Regions from separate parts of the Psychrobium sp. 1_MG-2023 genome, predicted to be linked through region 1. Evidence: predicted binding sites of a transcription regulator. Region 1 holds the regulator's gene; each other region holds the start of a gene.
The links. The regulator sigma-54, encoded in region 1, starts transcription at its own class of promoters, with help from an activator protein. The targets are predictions, from matches to a motif close to GTTGGCACGNNNNTNGNNT.

Region 1 (6,370 bases):
CCGCGTTAAGCTACAGTGAAGAAATTACCAACTCTGATGGTGCGTCATATAACTCTCATCAAGGCCTTCGTGTTTACGGAAATAGTCACGGCTTATTAGAAGGCTACCCGAGCACGCGTCACAGCTTATCTTGTGTCACCATTGGCGAGCGTAATGGCGAGATGGAGCGAGACTATGATTATGCGGTTTCGCGTTATCCTAATAAATTAGGCTCTCCTAAATTAATTGGTGAGAAAGCGGCTCAACATACTATCGATCGCTTAGGGGCGAGAAAATTAGAGACAATGACTGTTCCTGTTGTCATTGATGCTTCATTATCAGCGGGTTTTATTGGTCACCTTGTTTCTGCTATTGGCGGTGGTAGCTTATACCGTAAAGCGAGCTTCTTGCTTGATCGTAAAGGCGAACAAATTTTCCCTTCATGGTTAAGTATTGAAGAAAAACCTCATTTAAAAGGTTACTTAGCTTCAACGCCTTTTGATCATGAAGGTTTAGCGACAAAGGATTTAACCGTCATTGATAACGGTGTGTTAGCGAGCTACTTAATTACCAGCTATGCTGGCCGTAAGTTGAATATGCAACCTACAGGGCACGCTGGTGGTACACACACATGGTTAGTAAATAACACTGTTGCTGAGCAAAGTGAATTATTAAAGCAGATGGGAACAGGCTTGTTGGTAACGGACTTAATGGGCTCATCGGTGAATATTATTACAGGTGATTATTCACGTGGTGCTGCTGGCTTTTGGGTGGAAAATGGCGTTATTCAATACCCTGTCCATGAAATCACCATTGCAGGCAACCTCAATGATATGTATAAAAATATCGTTGCAATATCTGGCGATGTTGATGAACGAAAGAGTACCTTATGTGGCTCAATCCTACTGGAAGAAATGAAGGTGGCTGGTAACTAAACCACCTTGAACCAGTGCGTTATATAGCCCGAGTTATCAATTGATAACTCGGGCTTTTTTGTTAACTACGGCGTATAAACTAAAGTCGCTGTACCGAGGAAGGCAAAAATACCCACGACGTCAGTAATCGTGGTTAACACGACCCCTCCAGCCAGCGCTGGGTCGATTTTAAGGCGCCTCATAACAAGTGGTATTAATACACCGGAAAGGCCAGCAGCAGTCATATTAGCTAACATTGCAAAGGCAATGACGAGGCCAAGTTTGATGTCTCCTTGCCATAATGCAACGACAACGGAGAGTATGAGTGCCCAAATAAGCCCATTGAGAGCACCGATCGCGAGCTCTTTGCCAATGAGCCATCGTTTATTACGATCACCAATGTGACCAAGTGCCATACCGCGAATAATTAAGGTCAATGTTTGATTTCCAGCGATACCACCCATACTTGGTACCAAGGTGTTCAATATAGCCAGAATTGCCATTTGCGCAAGAATAGGCTCAAACATATTACTAACAGCAACAGCAGCGAGTGCTGTTAGTAAGTTAATACCAAGCCACACTGAACGTTTTTGAGTACTTTTAATAACAGGAGCGAAGGTATCTTCTTCATCATCTAAACCCGCCATACTCATCATGGAATGCTCTGCGTCTTCACGAATGATGTCAACAACATCATCAATGGTGATCCGGCCCAGAAGTTTTCCTTCACCATCAATAACTGGTGCCGAAACCCAGTCATGTCGCTCAAATTGCTGTGCGACTTCAGTATCTTCCATTGTTGCAGGGATGGCTTCTAGGGTGCGATCCATGATTTGGGACACTGTCATTATCGGGTTAGATGTAATTAAGGTTGATAGCGTAACACCACCTAACAATGTATCTTCTTTATCAACAACGTAGAGCATGTCGGTCGCTTCAGGCAACTCACCTTTAAGACGAAGGTAACGTAAAACTACATCAAGATTTACATCAGGGCGCAAGGTGACTGTATCTGTGTTCATGATACTGCCGGCAGTATCTTCTTCGTAGGCCATTGCCGCCTCAACTCGGTGGCGGTCTTGCGCATCCATCGCTTCAAGTACTTGCTGGTAGATGCTATCAGGTAAAGTACGTAAAACTTCGGTTAAGTCATCGGTGTCCATAGTCTCGGCAGCTGCCGCAAGCTGGTGAGCTTGCATCTGCCGAACAATGCTTTTTTGTACATCCTCTGAAAGCTCTTCTAGGATGTCACCCTGATCATCATGGTCAACAAGTTGCCATAACACCTGACGAGTTTTATAAGGACTAGATTCAAGTAAAAGCGCAACGTCACAAGCGGGTAGATCCATCAATATTTGTCGCACATGAACAAACATACCACTGCTGAGGGCTTTTTCTACCTCATCGAAGCGTTGGTTTGAGAATTCTTGTTTAACAACTGTCTCTGGCATTGGCTTTCGCTTTTATTTCATATTGATTAAGGATAAATTGATTTTTATAAAATTAACGTTAACTCAGTTTTAATCGATTTTTGTTATGTCTTGGCTTTACGAAACATCTCACGGTGGTGAATCTGGATATTGTGCTTTTTGTGAGAAAAGTTTTTAGCTAATTGTTGCGCAATATAAACACTGCGATGTTGCCCGCCAGTACAGCCAATCGCTATTGTGAGGTAACTGCGATTATTTTTTTCTAAGTGAGGCAGCCAAGTATCAATAAAAGTAGTGAGTTGTTCTTCAAGTTGATTCACTAGAGGCTCCGCAGCTAAATACTGTTGTACTGGCGCATCAAGCCCTGTGAGTGGACGCAACTCTGGTTCCCAATGGGGGTTAGGTAAAAAGCGAACATCGAATACAAAATCGACATCTCGTGGCAGACCATATTTAAAACCAAATGATTCAAATACTAATACCAGCTCGCTATCGGTATTGCCAAGAATACGCTCTTTAATCAAGTCACTTAATTGATATATTGTTAACTCACCAGTATCAATCTTTAAGTCGGCTACTTCTGCAAGTTGACGTAATAATGATTTTTCTTCTTTAACCGCTTCAGATAGCGTCATGCACTGTTTGGTTAGCGGGTGCAGGCGTCTGGTCTCACTGTATCGTTTGATTAACGTGGTGCTGGGTGCATCAAGGAAAACTATCTCTAAATCACAGCTTGCTGATAATTGCTCGATTAATTGGCTCAGCTCTGATTGCGTACTAGGAATGTTTCGTACATCAAGACTCACCGCAACAGGTTGCTCCATCTCCTTCATGCTATCGATAAACGAATGCAGCAAGTTCATTGGTAAGTTATCAACGCAGTAATAGCCTAAATCTTCTAATACACGTAAAGCGACACTCTTTCCCGAGCCTGACGTTCCGCTAATGATAGTTAATTTCAATCGAGCATCCATGATGGTTATCTTGTTAATGTTCTTATTTTAGGGGGTTTGTATTTATTTGCAATGAGATAGCAAAGACTTAGCAACAAAAAAGCCTAGCAATGCTAGGCTTTAGAGTGACACTTTAGACTAAAGAATCTAGTGTCGTTGTAATTTTTCTTTGTGTTTGATCACTTGTCGATCAAGTTTATTGATCATTGAGTCGATCGCGGCATACATGTCTTCGTGAGTGGAGGTAGCAAATACTTCCCCGCCGTTTAGGTGAAGTGTTGCTTCTGCAATTTGTTGGAGTTTTTCTACGTTTAAAACAACATGTACGTTATTAATATGTTCGAAGTGGCGCTCTAATTTACTAAATTTTGTGTGCACATAGTCGTGAAGTGATTCTGTAATAGCTACGTGGTGTCCAGTTAAATTAATTTGCATAAAATGCATCCTCCATTTGGTGAGCTTAAATTAAGCTCTTTCTTTGATTGGAAGGTGGGATTGATAACGCATCACGATATTTTGCAATGGTTCTTCTTGCTACTTTAATCCCTTGTTCCGCTAACAAATCTACAATTTTACTATCGCTTAATGGTTTCTTTGGGCTCTCAGCCGCCACTAGTTTTTTGATAATGGCACGAATCGCAGTTGATGAACATTCACCGCCATTCTCAGTGCTAACGTGGCTTGAAAAAAAGTATTTTAATTCAAAAATACCACGTGGCGTATGCATATACTTTTGTGTGGTTACACGAGAGATAGTTGATTCGTGCATTTCCACTGCTTCAGCGACATCATTTAAAACCAATGGTTTCATCGCTTCTTCGCCGTATTCAAAAAAACCTCTCTGTTGCATTACAATACAATTTGCTACCTTTAGCAAGGTGTCATTTCGGCTTTCTAAACTTTTAATAAACCACTTGGCCTCTTGTAAGTGACCTCGAATAAACTGGGTATCTCCACTGCTCTTACTGGTTTTACTCAGCGCCGCATACTCAGCATTGACCTGAATTTTTGGCATGCAATCTGGGTTTAACTCAACAATCCAGCGTCCTTTTACCTTTTTAACCGATACATCTGGAATAACATATTCATCTTTTTCTTTGATGATAGTACTACCAGGGTGCGGGTTTAGAGTTTGAATCAATCGGATAGCTTCAGCGAGTTGTGCTTCTTTTAATTTGGTTTTTTTAGCAAGCGTGCGGTAATCCCGAGTTGCTAATAACTCCATATAACCTTCAACTAAAAGAATGGCTTCATCTCGCCATGGCGTATCTTCTGCAAGGCGCTTTAATTGAATGGCTAAGCATTCACTTGGGCTGCGTGCTGCTACGCCAATTGGATCAAAGTGTTGGATACGTTTTAATACTGCTTCAACTTCATCTAATTCAATTTCAGGATCGGCCATAGCTGTCAGAATATCTTCACAGTCTTGTGATAGGTATCCAGACTCTTCAACAGCATCAATAATGGCCGTTGCAATTGCTCGATCATTATCGCTAAAAGGCGTTAAATTAGCTTGCCACAACAGGTGATCTTGTAAATTCTCAGTGGTTTCCCCTTGATAAACGAAATCACTTTCAGGTCCTGCTGTCGATGACGCTACCGGTGCCGCTGGGCCAGCAGAGATGTAGTCATCCCAAGTTGTGTCTGTTGGCAGATCGTCGCTGATACTTTGCTTGTCCAGAGCTTCAGAAGTATCAATGGTACTAGAGTCATTGCTGTCAAAGTCATTACTGTCGTTATTGGCTTCTAGCGTACTTGATGAGTCATATTCATGCCCTGCGCCATTATCGTCAGCTTTTGTGTTGGCTTCATTTCCCTCGAAGTTCTCTTCGACCTCGAGTAAAGGATTGCTATCCAACGCTTCTTGGATCTCATTTTGAAGATCGAGAGTTGAAAGTTGCAGCAGCCTAATCGCTTGTTGCAACTGTGGGGTCATTGTAAGCGATTGGCCTAATTTTAACTGTAATGAAGCTTTCATTTAAATCCGTTATCTTGAATGTGCTAAAAGGAAGAGAGCACAAAATTATTTTTATCGTATAGTCTAACTATAGTCTGAATTGCTCTCCGAGATAAACATCTCTGACCGTTTGATTTGATAATATGTCATCTGGTTGGCCTTGTGCAATCATTTCACCATGACTAACAATATAAGCAAATTCACAAACATCTAACGTTTCTCGTACGTTATGGTCAGTGATCAGCACTCCTAAGCCACGTTGCTTTAATTGTTCAATGATTTGTTTTATATCAATCACTGAGATAGGGTCAACGCCAGCAAAGGGTTCATCTAATAAAATGAATTCAGGGTCAGCAGCAAGCGCTCGAGCGATCTCTACACGACGTCTTTCTCCACCAGAGAGGGCCATTCCTAAACTGTTTCTAATGTGCTGGATATGGAATTCTTCTAACAAACTCTCTAGCTTCTCAACTCGTTGAGCTTTATTAAGATCTTTACGAGTTTGTAGGATCGCCATGATGTTATCGTAAACGGATAGCTTTCTGAAAATTGATGACTCTTGTGGCAAATAGCCAATGCCTTGTCGTGCACGCTGGTGCATTGGCATTAATGTAATGTCGTTACCGCCAATAGTCACCTGGCCACTATCGCTTGGCACTAGACCAACTACCATATAGAAAGTTGTTGTTTTACCGGCACCGTTTGGGCCTAATAATCCGACGATTTGCCCTTTAGCGACTTCTAATGACACGTCCTTAACGACTTGGCGTCCAGAGTAGTTCTTTGCTAAATGCTGTGCTCTCAATGTACTCATGGTTTAATTTTTACTTTCATTTGGCTGGAGGATTGTGGTTACTTGGTCTTTTTTGTTTGCATTGCGATCAGCGTTTAAAAGCTGTCTGACCATATCGTAACTAATCGTATCGCCTTTAACGACATTTTTGCCCCAAGTTAATTGAGCGCTACGGTTGAGTTTAATGATATTAGTACCGCGCTCAAATCGGATCTCTTTGGCTTGGGCAGAAATATTATTCCCATCGCCGACTCGTTGTGAGAAGCGTGCTGGCCTACCAATTAATACCATAAGCTCAACACCATGCTCTCCATGATTGTATACTTCTAAGCGATCGGCAGTAA
Region 2 (6,370 bases), on a different contig from region 1:
TCGTCAAATATTTGTCTTAAAAACTAATACAACGAGAAATGCAGTTAATGTGCCAACTTTATTTTAATTATATATCAATCAGTTAGGAAGGGTAATTTGATGTACTTTGCTGTTATTTCCAATATAATTGATATCAACGAGAGGTTTCGTCTAAGAGACTGCAGGAACTGTGATTTGAAAGAAGCGACACAGGTTGCTTAAAATACTTTAATTGAGGACCTATATGCAGTGCCTCTTTATAAATGGGAGAACTTAGCGATAGCAATGCTTAAATGGCAAGCTATTGTCACCCTGACTCTGTAAAATTCAGGGCGACACTCTGGTCTATTAACCGTCTTTAGACATACCGTATTTACGCATTTTCTCAACAAGGGTTGTTCTGCGCATGCCAAGTACTTCAGCCGCACGCGAGACAACATAATCTTGTTGCTCTAACGCTTGGCCAATTAAATCAATCTCCAGCTCAGATAACATCTCTTTGAGGTTAACACCTTCCGCAGGAAGCTCAGTAAGAAGCGTCTTTTCAGGGATTTCAATTTCTTCTTCACCGCTGAAAATTGCAGCAAAGGCATCTTGCTCTTGTTGCTCTTCAGGATAGTCAGGTTGAAACTCAGGAACATCTAAATGGCGATATTTAGCCGGTAAATCGTTAACATCAATCAAGTTATTCGGGTAAAGAATGACTAAACGCTCAACTAAGTTACTCAACTCACGCACGTTACCTAACCAATCATGCATCATCAATGATTCCATACAGCGCTGAGTGAAACGAATTGATGTATTGTAGGCTGTCTCCATGCGTGTGACTAATTCTTGAAGTAACAGGGGAATATCACCTTTACGTTCACGCAGTGCAGGCATATCAATCGGGAATACATTCAAGCGATAGAATAAATCCTCGCGGAACTTACCTTCTTTAATACGCGTTTCAAGATGTTGATGAGTTGCAGCAACAATACGAACATCACAATTTAAGGTCTTATTGCCACCAACTCGTTCAAATGTTCGCTCTTGCAAGACACGTAATAATTTAACTTGCATCGGTTGGGGCATATCTCCAATTTCATCAAGAAATAAAGTACCACCCTGCGCAAGTTCAAAGCGCCCTTTTCGGGCTGTAAATGCACCAGTGAAAGCCCCCTTCTCATGACCGAACAATTCACTTTCTAAAAGCTCTGGCGGGATAGCACCACAGTTTACTGGAATAAACGGCCCTTCCCGACGTTTAGAATAATAGTGAACATTACGAGCAACAACTTCTTTACCTGTACCGGACTCACCAAGTACCAGAACATTAGCATCAGTTGTTGCGACTTGTTCAATTAAAACACGTACATCTTGAATATTTTCACTGCGACCCACTAAACTGCGAAACAACATCGATGAAGATCCTGCATTAACAGTGCTGCCAGGTCGCTTATTGCAAAAGTCTTGACAGTTATGAAGCTCTTGAGTGAGCTGAGCATAGCTAAAAGGAAAATCAATACAACCGATCAAGTTCGGTATTTGTTCAATAAAGGCTTTGTCGCAATCACCGACAATCAACATTGCCTGAGTGGCATGTTGAGCAAAAAAGTCAGCGCTGAGGTCGACTAATTCACCATCATAGATCACACTACGAAAGTTACCCTGCTGTTTGATGCGTTCAGTAACCTCACGAAGTTGCGTTACTTGTTCAACAGATTCACCAATAAATTCTAAAATTGTGACCAATTTTTCTAATCGTTGAGCATTATCGCTACAAATTAGAATAGAGTCAGAAACTTGCATCTTAAACAACTACCTTTTCATATAATGACTTAAACACATTAAATATTAAAAATAACTTAATAAAACAAAGTCATTTACTAGTTTTATTTATATAGGTTATTCTAACTGGCAATACAAAAAATTAGCAACAGTCAATTTATTGACTTTTTGATGTCGATTAATAATTTTATTAAACTATATTTAATATATGGCATATTACTTGCCTTTAAAAAGGTATAGTTAACACTAAAGCTATTTAAATTACCGTCGATAACATTATTAGTAACTTAAAATAAATACTCTAAACAGTCAGTTACTATCGACAGTAAACGCTAATTAAGAATCAATGAAAGTCATTGATTTAAATATAATACGTAGGATTAAGTATGACTCGATTATCAATAAAAAAGTATCGCCAAGCCAGTGTAAATACGAAAGCTGAAGAGAGTCCGTATCAATTAGTCTTGGAGATATTCAAACAAGTCCTTGGCAATATTGCTGCTGCAAAAGGTGCCATCGCACAAAATGATATTGAAAAACGCAACGAATTACTCAACAAAGCCATCACCCTCATCGGTGTTTTAGACGGTTCTCTTGATTTCGATCAAGGGGGAGATATCTCAAACAACCTTGCTTCGCTTTATGAGTATGTGATTCAACTTTTATTTAAAGCCAATGCTAACAACAGTGATGCGGAATTAGATGAAGCGATTCAATTACTATTGCCACTACGTTCAGCATGGGAACAGATCCCAACTGAAGAACAGAACAAAGTCGACTTTAGTGAGTAACCTTTAAGTTGATTTATGATAATAAGTATCGGTGACCTCATATGATACAAAGATCACTAGACGTAATCATTGAACTATCACAGCAACTCCTTGCTGTGATAGAAACCGTAGCGAGCAATGAAGCTACTAACGACACTCTAGAACAGCTAACAATTCTATCTAACGCAAGAGATAAAGCGATAAAAACACTCTTCAATGAATACAGTCATGAAGAGTTAGCACCAAATCAAGAACGATTACAAAAAATAGCCGACATTGACCAACAGCTACAACAAACTTCTCAATCGACCAAAGCTCAAATGGCACAACAAGTTATTAAGCAAAAAAAGAATACCAAAGCGGCGAGTGCTTATTTAAAATAGGCAACTTCAAAAGACATCGGAATCACTTATGGACTCAACCTTAGCGTTAATTGGCCGTAGCTCATCATTATTTGACCAAGATCTAGACACCATTGAACAAACTTTACTGTCGGGGGTTTCATCTTCTCGCTTTTTAGTTCTTGGCGCAGCTGGGACCATTGGTCAGGCCGTAGTTAAAGAGATTTTTAAACGCCAACCAAAGAAATTGCATGCGGTTGATCTTAGCGAAAATAACTTAACAGAATTAGTTAGAGATCTACGCAGTACAATAGGCTACATCGATGGCGAGTTCAAAGCACTAACCTTAGATATTGGCTCAGCAGAGTATGACGCTTTTATTAACAGTGACGGTCAATATGACTATGTTTTAAACCTTTCAGCGCTTAAGCATGTTCGAAGTGAAAAAGATCCCTACACCCTAATGCGTATGGTTAAGGTCAATATTTTAAATACCGAAAAGACCCTCAATCAATCTATTAATGCGGGAGTTAAAAAGTACTTTTGCGTGTCAACAGATAAAGCAGCAAACCCTGTCAATATGATGGGGGCCTCTAAGTCGATTATGGAGCAATTTCTAAATAGAGCGAGCAGCTCAATCAACATATCAACGGCACGTTTTGCTAACGTAGCGTTTTCAGATGGTTCCCTGTTACATAGCTTTAATCAACGAATGCAAAAGCGACAACCAATAGTCGCACCAGATGACGTCAAGCGGTACTTTGTTACACAGCAGGAATCAGGACAGCTTTGTTTGCTCTCCTGTATACTAGGTAACAACCGAGAAATATTTTTTCCTAAATTAACCCCCGACCTTCATTTACAAACGTTTTCTCATATTGCAAAGCAATATGTACTTGCACAAGGTTTCAACCCTCACTTATGCCACACAGAAGATGAAGCAAGAGAACTAGTAACACCATTAATCAAGCGAGGTGAGTGGCCGTGCTTATTCACTCCTAGCGACACTACTGGTGAAAAAGATTTTGAAGAGTTTTATACTGAATCAGAACTATTAGACATGACACGATTCACTGGGGTCGGCATAATTAAACAGGATCAGCAAAAACGATCTGAAAAGTTAGAGAGTTTCACGCAAGGTATTGAAAAATTACTCAGCCAAGGTCATTGGAACAAGCAACAGATTGTCGACTTATTCAAGCAGCTATTGCCGGATTTTGAACACCATGAGCTAGGCAAATACTTAGACGGGAAAATGTAGTGAACGATAAAATCATTAGCTTTATTCAAGGGCTTTATCAGACAAATCAGCCTATACCACTGCATGCCCCAATCTTTAATGGTAATGAACAAAAATATGTCGCTGAAACTATTGAGAGTACATTCGTGTCGAGTGTGGGTCGGTACGTCTCACAATTTGAAGATAAAATAAGCCAATATACCCAAGCTAATTGCGCCGTAGCCACAAACAGTGGCAGCGCTGCCCTTCATACTGCGCTCTACCTTGCTGGTGTTACTACAAATGACCTAGTTATCACTCAAGCACTCACCTTTGTAGCCACGTGTAATTGTATTGCTCAATTGGGGGCGCAACCTCTATTTATTGATGTTTCCAAAACCAGTCTTAGCCTATGTCCTGAAGCATTAGAGACTTACCTGACTGACAACGCCTTCATTGACGGTAAAGGTCAATGCATACACTCTAAGACCAAACAAAAAATAAAAGCTATTGTACCAATGCATTCCTTTGGTCACCCCGCATTACTCGACGAACTCACCCAAGTTTGCACACAGTGGAATTTAACTTTAATTGAAGATGCTGCTGAAAGTTTAGGCTCATTTTATAAAGGCAAACATACTGGCACACTCGGAGACTTTGCTGCTTTAAGCTTTAATGGGAATAAAGTTATTACCACAGGCGGAGGCGGCATGTTGTTGACTAAAAGCTCAGAGACCGGCCATCGAGGGAAGCATATTACTACAACAGCGAAAACACCTCACCCTTATGAATTCTTTCATGATGAGTTAGGTTTCAATTATCGCATGCCAAACTTAAATGCCGCGTTAGGCTGTGCCCAACTTGAACAGCTCCCGACTATACTCGCAAGCAAAAGGCGAATAGCAGAACAATACCAAAACTTTTTTAGCGATAGTGACTTCCAGTTTGTCGCCGAGCCTGACTACGCACACTCCAATTACTGGTTAAACGCCATAATTTGTCCAAATAAAAAAGTGAGAGATAGTCTGTTGCAACAAACGAACGGGGCCAACATCATGACTAGGCCCGTTTGGCAACTGATGCATAAGTTGCCGATGTATAAATCAGCGCTACGTGATAACCTTAAAAACTCACTTTGGCTCGAACAATGCTTGGTTAATTTACCGAGCTCGGTAAAATAAAATACATACCAATTTAAACACCTACTAAATTATGAAAAGAAATATAACAGTTTTCACTGGCACCCGAGCTGAATACGGTATTTTATATTGGTTATTAAAAGACCTTAAAAAATCTGATTTTTGTAACCTACAGTTACTTGTCTCGGGCACACACCTATCCCAACAACATGGTTCAACTATTAACGAAATCATCAATGACGGTTTTCATATTGATGAAACAGTGGAGATGATATCAGCAACAGATGACACAGCATCAATAGTAAAAAGCATGGGAGTCGCCTTAGTCGGTTTTTCACAATCACTAACGAGGCTATCGCCAAATCTCATCATCATTTTAGGTGATAGGTATGAAGCATTAGCAATAGCTCAAAGTGCAATGTTAATGAAAATACCTATTGCTCATCTCCACGGGGGGGAATTAACTGAAGGAGCCTTGGATGATAATATTCGCCATGCTATTACCAAAATGAGTACCCTCCATTTTACAGCAAACCAAGAGTATGCTCGACGTGTAATTCAGTTAGGAGAAGCCCCTCAAAGAGTGCATTGCGTTGGCGCACTGAGCCTAGAACACCTGCATAGAGAGAAAGTAATGGATAAAGAAAAGTTAATCGAATCGATTAGTTTTCCATTAAATAAACCTTTTTTATTGGTTACCTACCACGCAGTAACTCTAGCAAATGAGTGCCCTCAAACAACAACTAAAGCATTATTAGAAGCATTAGAACAATTTAGTCAATACCAAGTAATTTTGACTTACCCTAATGCCGATAGCGGGGGGTTAAAAATTATCAAATTGCTAGAACAGTATAAAAATGCAAATGAAGAGCGAGTTTTCCTCATAAAGTCTTTAGGTCAAAAACGGTACTTCTCTGCAGCAAAGCATGCCTCTGCCGTTATAGGTAACTCCTCAAGCGGAATAATAGAAGTTCCATCTTTAGAGACTCCCACAGTCAATATAGGTAGCCGCCAAAAAAGTCGTTTAGCCAGCTCTTCTGTTTTACACTGTAAGGCCGATAAAGATTCTATAGTTAACGCCATTACCCAAGTTCTTTCACCAAGCTTTAAGAGTAAAATATCCAGAACAACGAATCCATATGGGCAAGGCGA
Region 3 (6,370 bases), on a different contig from region 1:
GCAGCTAGTTCTTCTTCCGTTTCTGCCAGTAAAGCATCGATATCGTCAGCAGCAACCTCATCTTGAGCTTCAACAATTAATGAATCAATATCATCAGCAGCAAGTTCTTCTTCCGTTTCTGCCAGTAAAGCATCGATATCATCAGCAGCAACTTCCTCATTAGTCTCGGCAAGCAAGGCATCGATGTCATCAGCTGCGACTTCCTCGTTAGTCTCGGCAAGCAAAGCATCGATGTCATCAGCTGCGACTTCCTCATTTGACTCTGCGAGTAAGGCGTCGATATCATCGGCTGCGACTTCCTCATTAGTCTCAGCAAGCAAGGCGTCGATATCATCGGCTGCGACTTCCTCGTTTGACTCTGCGAGCAAGGCGTCGATATCTTCGGCTGCGACTTCTTTATTTTCTTGTTCAGCATTACTAGCTGCGCTATTTGCTTGTTCTAATAAACTATCAATGTCATCTGAGTCTGTAAGCACTTCATCGTCAGCATCAGAATCCGGCAATGAGTCGGCTTCTGCCAATAATGCATCAATGTCATCTGCGCTGACAATTTCATCTAGCTCTACCCCATCATCCTCGGCAAGAAGAGCTTCAAGTTCATCCTGTGCCAGAATATCTTCATCTTCAGCAGGTTCCGAGCTATCATCAAGGGCAACTTCGTCGGCTAGATCGCCAGGCACTAGTAATTCATCGTCATCTTCTGGTGCTAGTAACTCATCATCAAGTGTATCGTCTAACTCATCAAGCGGATCGATTTCTAACAGATCATCATCTAGCGAATCATCTAACTCATCACTGATCAACAAATCATCATCAGACAACTCTTCTTCTAAAGACTCATCGTCTAAACTAAGTTCAGGCAAATCATCTTCAGGAACCGGCGTAATTTCTTTAGCTGGTTGTTGTTCAGCTTCAACCTTTTTCTTTCTTAATAACCAAAAAAATAAACCAGCCAACCCACCAACGGCTGGAATGCTAGAGATTGCAGCAATGAACCAACCATTATTGAAAATTGATTCATGCTTACTATCTTGTTCTGCTTCGATATCAGCTAGTTGCTGCTTTAATACATCAAGTTCTTTATGCGCTTGAAGATCAAGTGCTTCTTGAACACGCATTGTATCGAGTTTGCCATTTAACTCATCAATTTGTGCTCGTAACGCTTTATTTTCATCAATCAATAGCTGCATATCTGTCATAGCAAGCTTTAATTGTTGTGCTGCACCTGGTGACTCTTCAGCTTTTACCTCAGATTCATTAACTACTTCAGTATCTAGCACAGCGTCTGTGGCTACAGGTACGTTAGTTTCAATCCGTGGTTTTGGTTTCGTTGTATTGGCGACTGGAGCCTTTGGTATGGCCTGTTTTACCGCAGGTTGGGCCGTTTCAATTTTGGATTTAGCACCCGCTAAAGTTTGGCTATCTTGTAGCTTCTTAAGTTTGGCTTGACTATCAGTCACTCCGGCCATATCCACTGCAGAAGGGATAGTTAATACTGAGCCATCGGTCAATAAGTTGATATTGTTGTCAGTAAAGGCGTGAGGATTCGCCAAAAAAATGGCGATCATGACTTGGTCAATGGACAGGCTAGGATCTGGACGATTATTAAAAGCTATCCGCCATAACGTATCGGAGCGCTTTATTGGACCATACATTTTTGTTTGAGTGAGCGCAGAACGTTTAATAATGGGCTTTTTCTTGTCTTTTGGCCCAACTAGCTCTATCGCAGATGCGTCTCCGGCGTGGCCGATTAGCAATAGCAAAAAGCAACCTAATAAAGTGCTATTGATAAATATACGCTTAAAAAAATCCATCAATCATTGTCCCTTGACAATAAGCTATTGAAATAGCAATAATATTTAATACTTATAACTGATTCAAAGTGGCCACATTTAATATAATCGCCAACGATTCAGTAATGCACATTAGTGAACTGTGCAGCATACCTGTTTTTTATCGAGATATTAGTGCCTTATAATATCAATAATAAAATTATAATAAATAGCATACCTCGTTTTTATTTAAGAGATAGTCTATCACAAGTTAATTTATGAAAAGCAAAATATGTTCCATCAAAGACGGCAAATAGAATATATAAAAAAAAGCCCTATTGATCATCGATTAATAGGGCTTTTCATTTTGTAGTTTATTGATTAATAGAAATCACGAATTAACGTTTCGGCAATTTTTAAACTGTTTAATGCCGATGTTGTACGAATATTGTCGGCAACTGACCATAAGTTCACTCCTAAAGGATGTGATGGATCAACACGTAGGCGTCCAACATGAATAAACTCACTGCCATTGGCATCTTCAACCTGAGTTGGCTGGTATGTTGAATCAAGCTCAATCACTTCAACTTCATCAAACCACTGCGTGAGCTGTTCTGGGTCAACGGGGTTACATGTTTCGATATTCACAGATTGTGCTAAGCCAAAAAATACTGGAGTCATCACACTAGTTGAATTAATCATCACTGAGCTATCAGCCAATAATTTAACACTTTGATCAATTACTTGCTGCTCAATATCAGTTAGGCCATTATCTTGTAAGGTGCCAACTTGTGGCAGAACGTTAAAAGCAAGCTGAGCTGAAAATGGATTATCTTCAACAGTTAAGCCATTCAATAATTTCCCACACTGTCGAGCAAGCTCGTTAATACCTAAATCACCTGCACTTGATACTGAATGATGACAGGTAACATTGATACGAGAAATCCCCACTTGGTCATAAATCGGTTTAAGCACAGTCCACAGCTGTACTACACTCGCTGCTGGGCTAATAATAATATTGGCATTTCTAAAATCACCAATAGCAGATTGATTTATATGCGGAATCACCATCGGGATTTCAGGGCGAGCATTAAAGGCACTTGAATTATCAATCACCGCTACACCAGCGTCTGCTGCTAACGGTGCGTATTTAAGTGACACTTCATCTGTGCTGCAAAAGAACACAATATGTAATGTTGACCAATCAAAATCTTTAGCAGCATTGATGGCAACATTTTTACCTTTAAACAGTACAGATACATCTTCATCGGCCTCTTGCTCAATAGCACGAAATGTATCTAGAGGGAATTCACGTTGTTCTAATAATTCAACCAGCGCCTTACCAATTGCAGTTGTGGCGCCAACAACGCCTACATTAAATTTTTCTGACATTTGTCTTCCACCCTTGTGTTATTGACTACTCTCTTGCTTTTCGCTTTTTGAAAAGCCAAGTTGTTGCAACATTTGTTGTTGCTGCAGCCATTGTTCGGTTGCAGCGATTGAATGTGCACTGAATTCGCGGCGCACTTTATACTGTTTTCTCAAATTATCAAAGCCTTTTGCATCAACACCGCGAAGTCGGCACAACTCGTCATCGTCTCTAATATCATAAACAAATTGAATAAGCTTACCCAACTCAGAAGGCGATAGCTTACTTTGAATGTTTAACTGACCAACACTCACCGCAGGTAATAACTGGGTTAATGACTTATTAATTGCCACATTATTGTTGTGACACCACTGTTGATACAACATATAAGTACCGCGCGCTTTCCCTTCTAGGCTGTAACCCGCAATATGTGGTGTGGCAATATCCACTAAATCTAGTAATTCTAAATTAATCGTTGGTTCGTTTTGCCATACATCAATCACAGTATAAAGCTTATTACCTTGTTGTAAGTGCTCAAGTAACGCCTTGTTGTCAACCACATCACCACGGCAACTATTTAGCAAAATAGTCCCCGGCTTAAGTTGTGACAAAAAGTCTTTGTTAACGAGGTGCTGTGTTATATCGTCACCTTGGCGATTGATCGGTACGTGTAATGAAATAATGTCAGCCTTAACGACTTCATTCATGTCCCGATAATCACCTTGGGTACCAGCACGTGCTAATGGCGGATCACAAAAGAAATGATCCACGCCCAGCGCCGTGAGCTTTCTAGCTAAACGCTGACCAATATTTCCAGCGCCAACAATGGCTACCGTCTTATCAGCTAATGACAGCTCAAAACGTTGAGCGAGTACAGACAAGGCACTTAAAACATATTCAGCAACGGCTGTAGCATTGCAACCCGGTGCGTTAGTCCAAAAGATCCCTTGCTGCTCAAGGTAAGCAATATCTAAATGATCGGTACCAATGGTTGCTGAGCCTACGAAGGTTAAGCGATTTGCTTTAGCTAATAACGATGCATTAACTTGAGTAATGGAACGAACTAATAAGACATCGACATTAATTAAATCATCTGGGGTAATGGCACGCCCTGCCATTTTTTTTATCTGACCAATATCAGAAAATAATTCATCGACATATGGCATGTTCTCATCAGCGAGAATGGTGAGCATCTAAAAGTGTCCTTATTGCAACCAGGGGGTAGGTCTACCTAAAATAATGAGCGAGATTATAGCGGTGTTTTTAACTTATTGCCTGTAAAAATAAAAAAACCGGATGAAATACCACCCGGTTTTTATTTAGTGTGCAGAGTGCTTATTTTTAAAGCATTGTCACAGACTATTTTTCAAATTTTTTGAAAATTAGTGTCGCGTTTGTGCCACCAAAACCAAAGCTGTTAGACATTAATGTCGTTAGCTGCTGCTCTTTTAGTTCAGTCACTAGCGGCAAACCTTCAGCTTCTTCATCAAGTGTCTCAACATTAATTGATGGAGCAACAAAGCCATTCTCCATCATTAATAGAGAATAAATTGCTTCATGAACACCAGCTGCACCTAGTGCATGACCAGTTAACGACTTAGTTGAACCAAAGGCTGGAATGTTATCAGCGAATAACTCTTTGATTGCTCCAAGTTCTTTAACGTCACCTACAGGCGTTGATGTACCATGTGTGTTGATGTATTCGATCGGGCTATCAGTTGTTGCCATTGCTTGTTGCATACAACGAATCGCGCCTTCGCCTGATGGTGCTACCATATCGTAACCATCAGATGTTGCACCGTAACCTACGATTTCTGCGTAGATGTGTGCGCCACGGGCTAATGCGTGTTCTAGTTCTTCAACAACAACCATACCGCCACCGCCAGAGATAACAAAGCCATCACGGTTAGCATCATAAGTACGTGATGCTGTTGCTGGAGCATCATTATATTTCGTTGATAATGCGCCCATTGCATCAAAACCCATTGCAAGTGTCCAATCAACTTCTTCGCCGCCACCAGCGAAAACAATATCTTGCTTGCCTAATTGGATTTGCTCTAACGCATGACCAATACAATGTGCCGATGTTGCGCAAGCTGAACTAATTGAATAGTTAATGCCTTTAATTTTAAATGGTGTTGCTAATGTCGCAGAAGCTGTGCTCGACATAATGCGAGGAACTACGTATGGACCAACACGCTTAACGCCTTTTTCACGTAATTTATCGGCCGCTTCTACTTGATCAGAAGACGACGCACCGCCCGTACCAGCAACAATACCCGTACGGAAGTTCGATACCATTTCTGGTGTTAATTTTGAGTCTTCAATCGCTTGTTGCATTGCTACATAGGTATAAGCTGATGCTTTACCCATAAAGCGCATTGCTTTACGGTCCACGTGCTCGCTAGGCTCTAAATCGATATCGCCCCACACACGGCTACGTAAACCATATTGCTCAAATTGCTCTGAATATGTAATACCACTACGGCCTTCGCGTAATGATTTGGTGACTTCTTCCGCGTTATTACCAATACTTGATACTACGCCTAAACCCGTGATTACTGCACGTTTCATGTTAATTCCTGTCCTATCTAAACTGCCAGCATTGTAATAACTTTATTACATCGTAGTGGTCAGCTTTCATCATCATTATTACTATACAATTGATATAAAACAATTAAATAACATAAAAAGCAATAATAAAACGTCATTTTATGGCCATTTAAGCTTACATCTGTACGCTGTTTTAATCATGGTACGACAAATTAAAATGATTTTAAACGGCTAAGGTTTCATTTCAATGAACCCAAGCGTTATAATCTCTTGGTTTTCTGCCATGAGTAATTAAGCGTTGTCACAGCCCATTGAATATGCCCAACTAAGTTGGAACGACCAAGGTGAACCTTCATCAACTCTTTTTGATGATTTATATTTTTCAACTACCGATGGTCTAGCTGAAACCCAGTATGTCTTTATCGAGCAAAACAATCTTCAGCAACGTTGGCTCAATTGCCAAGACAGTCATTATGTCATTGCCGAAACAGGCTTTGGAAGCGGTTTAAACTTTCTTGCAACCTGGTTAGCTTTTGAAAAGTTTCGCCAGCAACACCCATTACACATTCTAAAGCGACTTTTTTTTATAAGTTTTGAAAAATACCCGCTCTCTAAGCAAGATTTAAACAGCGCACATCAACGCTGGCCGCAACTCGCCCGCTATACCAAGCAATTA

Region 2: fliS (flagellar export chaperone FliS) is a predicted target of sigma-54. The motif match lies at 1,957-1,975, and genes of this name have one in related genera.
Region 3: Q8W26_RS11395 (FimV/HubP family polar landmark protein) is a predicted target of sigma-54. The motif match lies at 2,056-2,074, and genes of this name have one in related genera.

The regions. Positions count from the first base shown of each region.
Region 1 is NZ_JAUYVJ010000008.1:74,298-80,667, reverse strand. It holds gene pmbA (metalloprotease PmbA) at 1-914, shown strand, start outside; gene mgtE (magnesium transporter) at 980-2,344, opposite strand; gene rapZ (RNase adapter RapZ) at 2,428-3,285, opposite strand; gene hpf (ribosome hibernation promoting factor) at 3,424-3,711, opposite strand; gene Q8W26_RS06040 (RNA polymerase factor sigma-54) at 3,737-5,254, opposite strand; gene lptB (LPS export ABC transporter ATP-binding protein) at 5,322-6,047, opposite strand; gene lptA (lipopolysaccharide transport periplasmic protein LptA) at 6,051-6,370, opposite strand, start outside.
Region 2 is NZ_JAUYVJ010000002.1:124,351-130,720, forward strand. It holds gene Q8W26_RS01625 (sigma-54 dependent transcriptional regulator) at 328-1,770, opposite strand; gene fliS (flagellar export chaperone FliS) at 2,136-2,540, shown strand; gene Q8W26_RS01635 (hypothetical protein) at 2,582-2,902, shown strand; gene Q8W26_RS01640 (UDP-N-acetylglucosamine 4,6-dehydratase) at 2,931-4,121, shown strand; gene Q8W26_RS01645 (LegC family aminotransferase) at 4,121-5,260, shown strand; gene neuC (UDP-N-acetylglucosamine 2-epimerase) at 5,292-6,370, shown strand, end outside.
Region 3 is NZ_JAUYVJ010000020.1:30,162-36,531, forward strand. It holds gene Q8W26_RS11395 (FimV/HubP family polar landmark protein) at 1-1,814, opposite strand, end outside; gene Q8W26_RS11400 (aspartate-semialdehyde dehydrogenase) at 2,154-3,164, opposite strand; gene Q8W26_RS11405 (4-phosphoerythronate dehydrogenase) at 3,183-4,334, opposite strand; gene fabB (beta-ketoacyl-ACP synthase I) at 4,501-5,715, opposite strand; gene mnmC (bifunctional tRNA (5-methylaminomethyl-2-thiouridine)(34)-methyltransferase MnmD/FAD-dependent 5-carboxymethylaminomethyl-2-thiouridine(34) oxidoreductase MnmC) at 5,993-6,370, shown strand, end outside.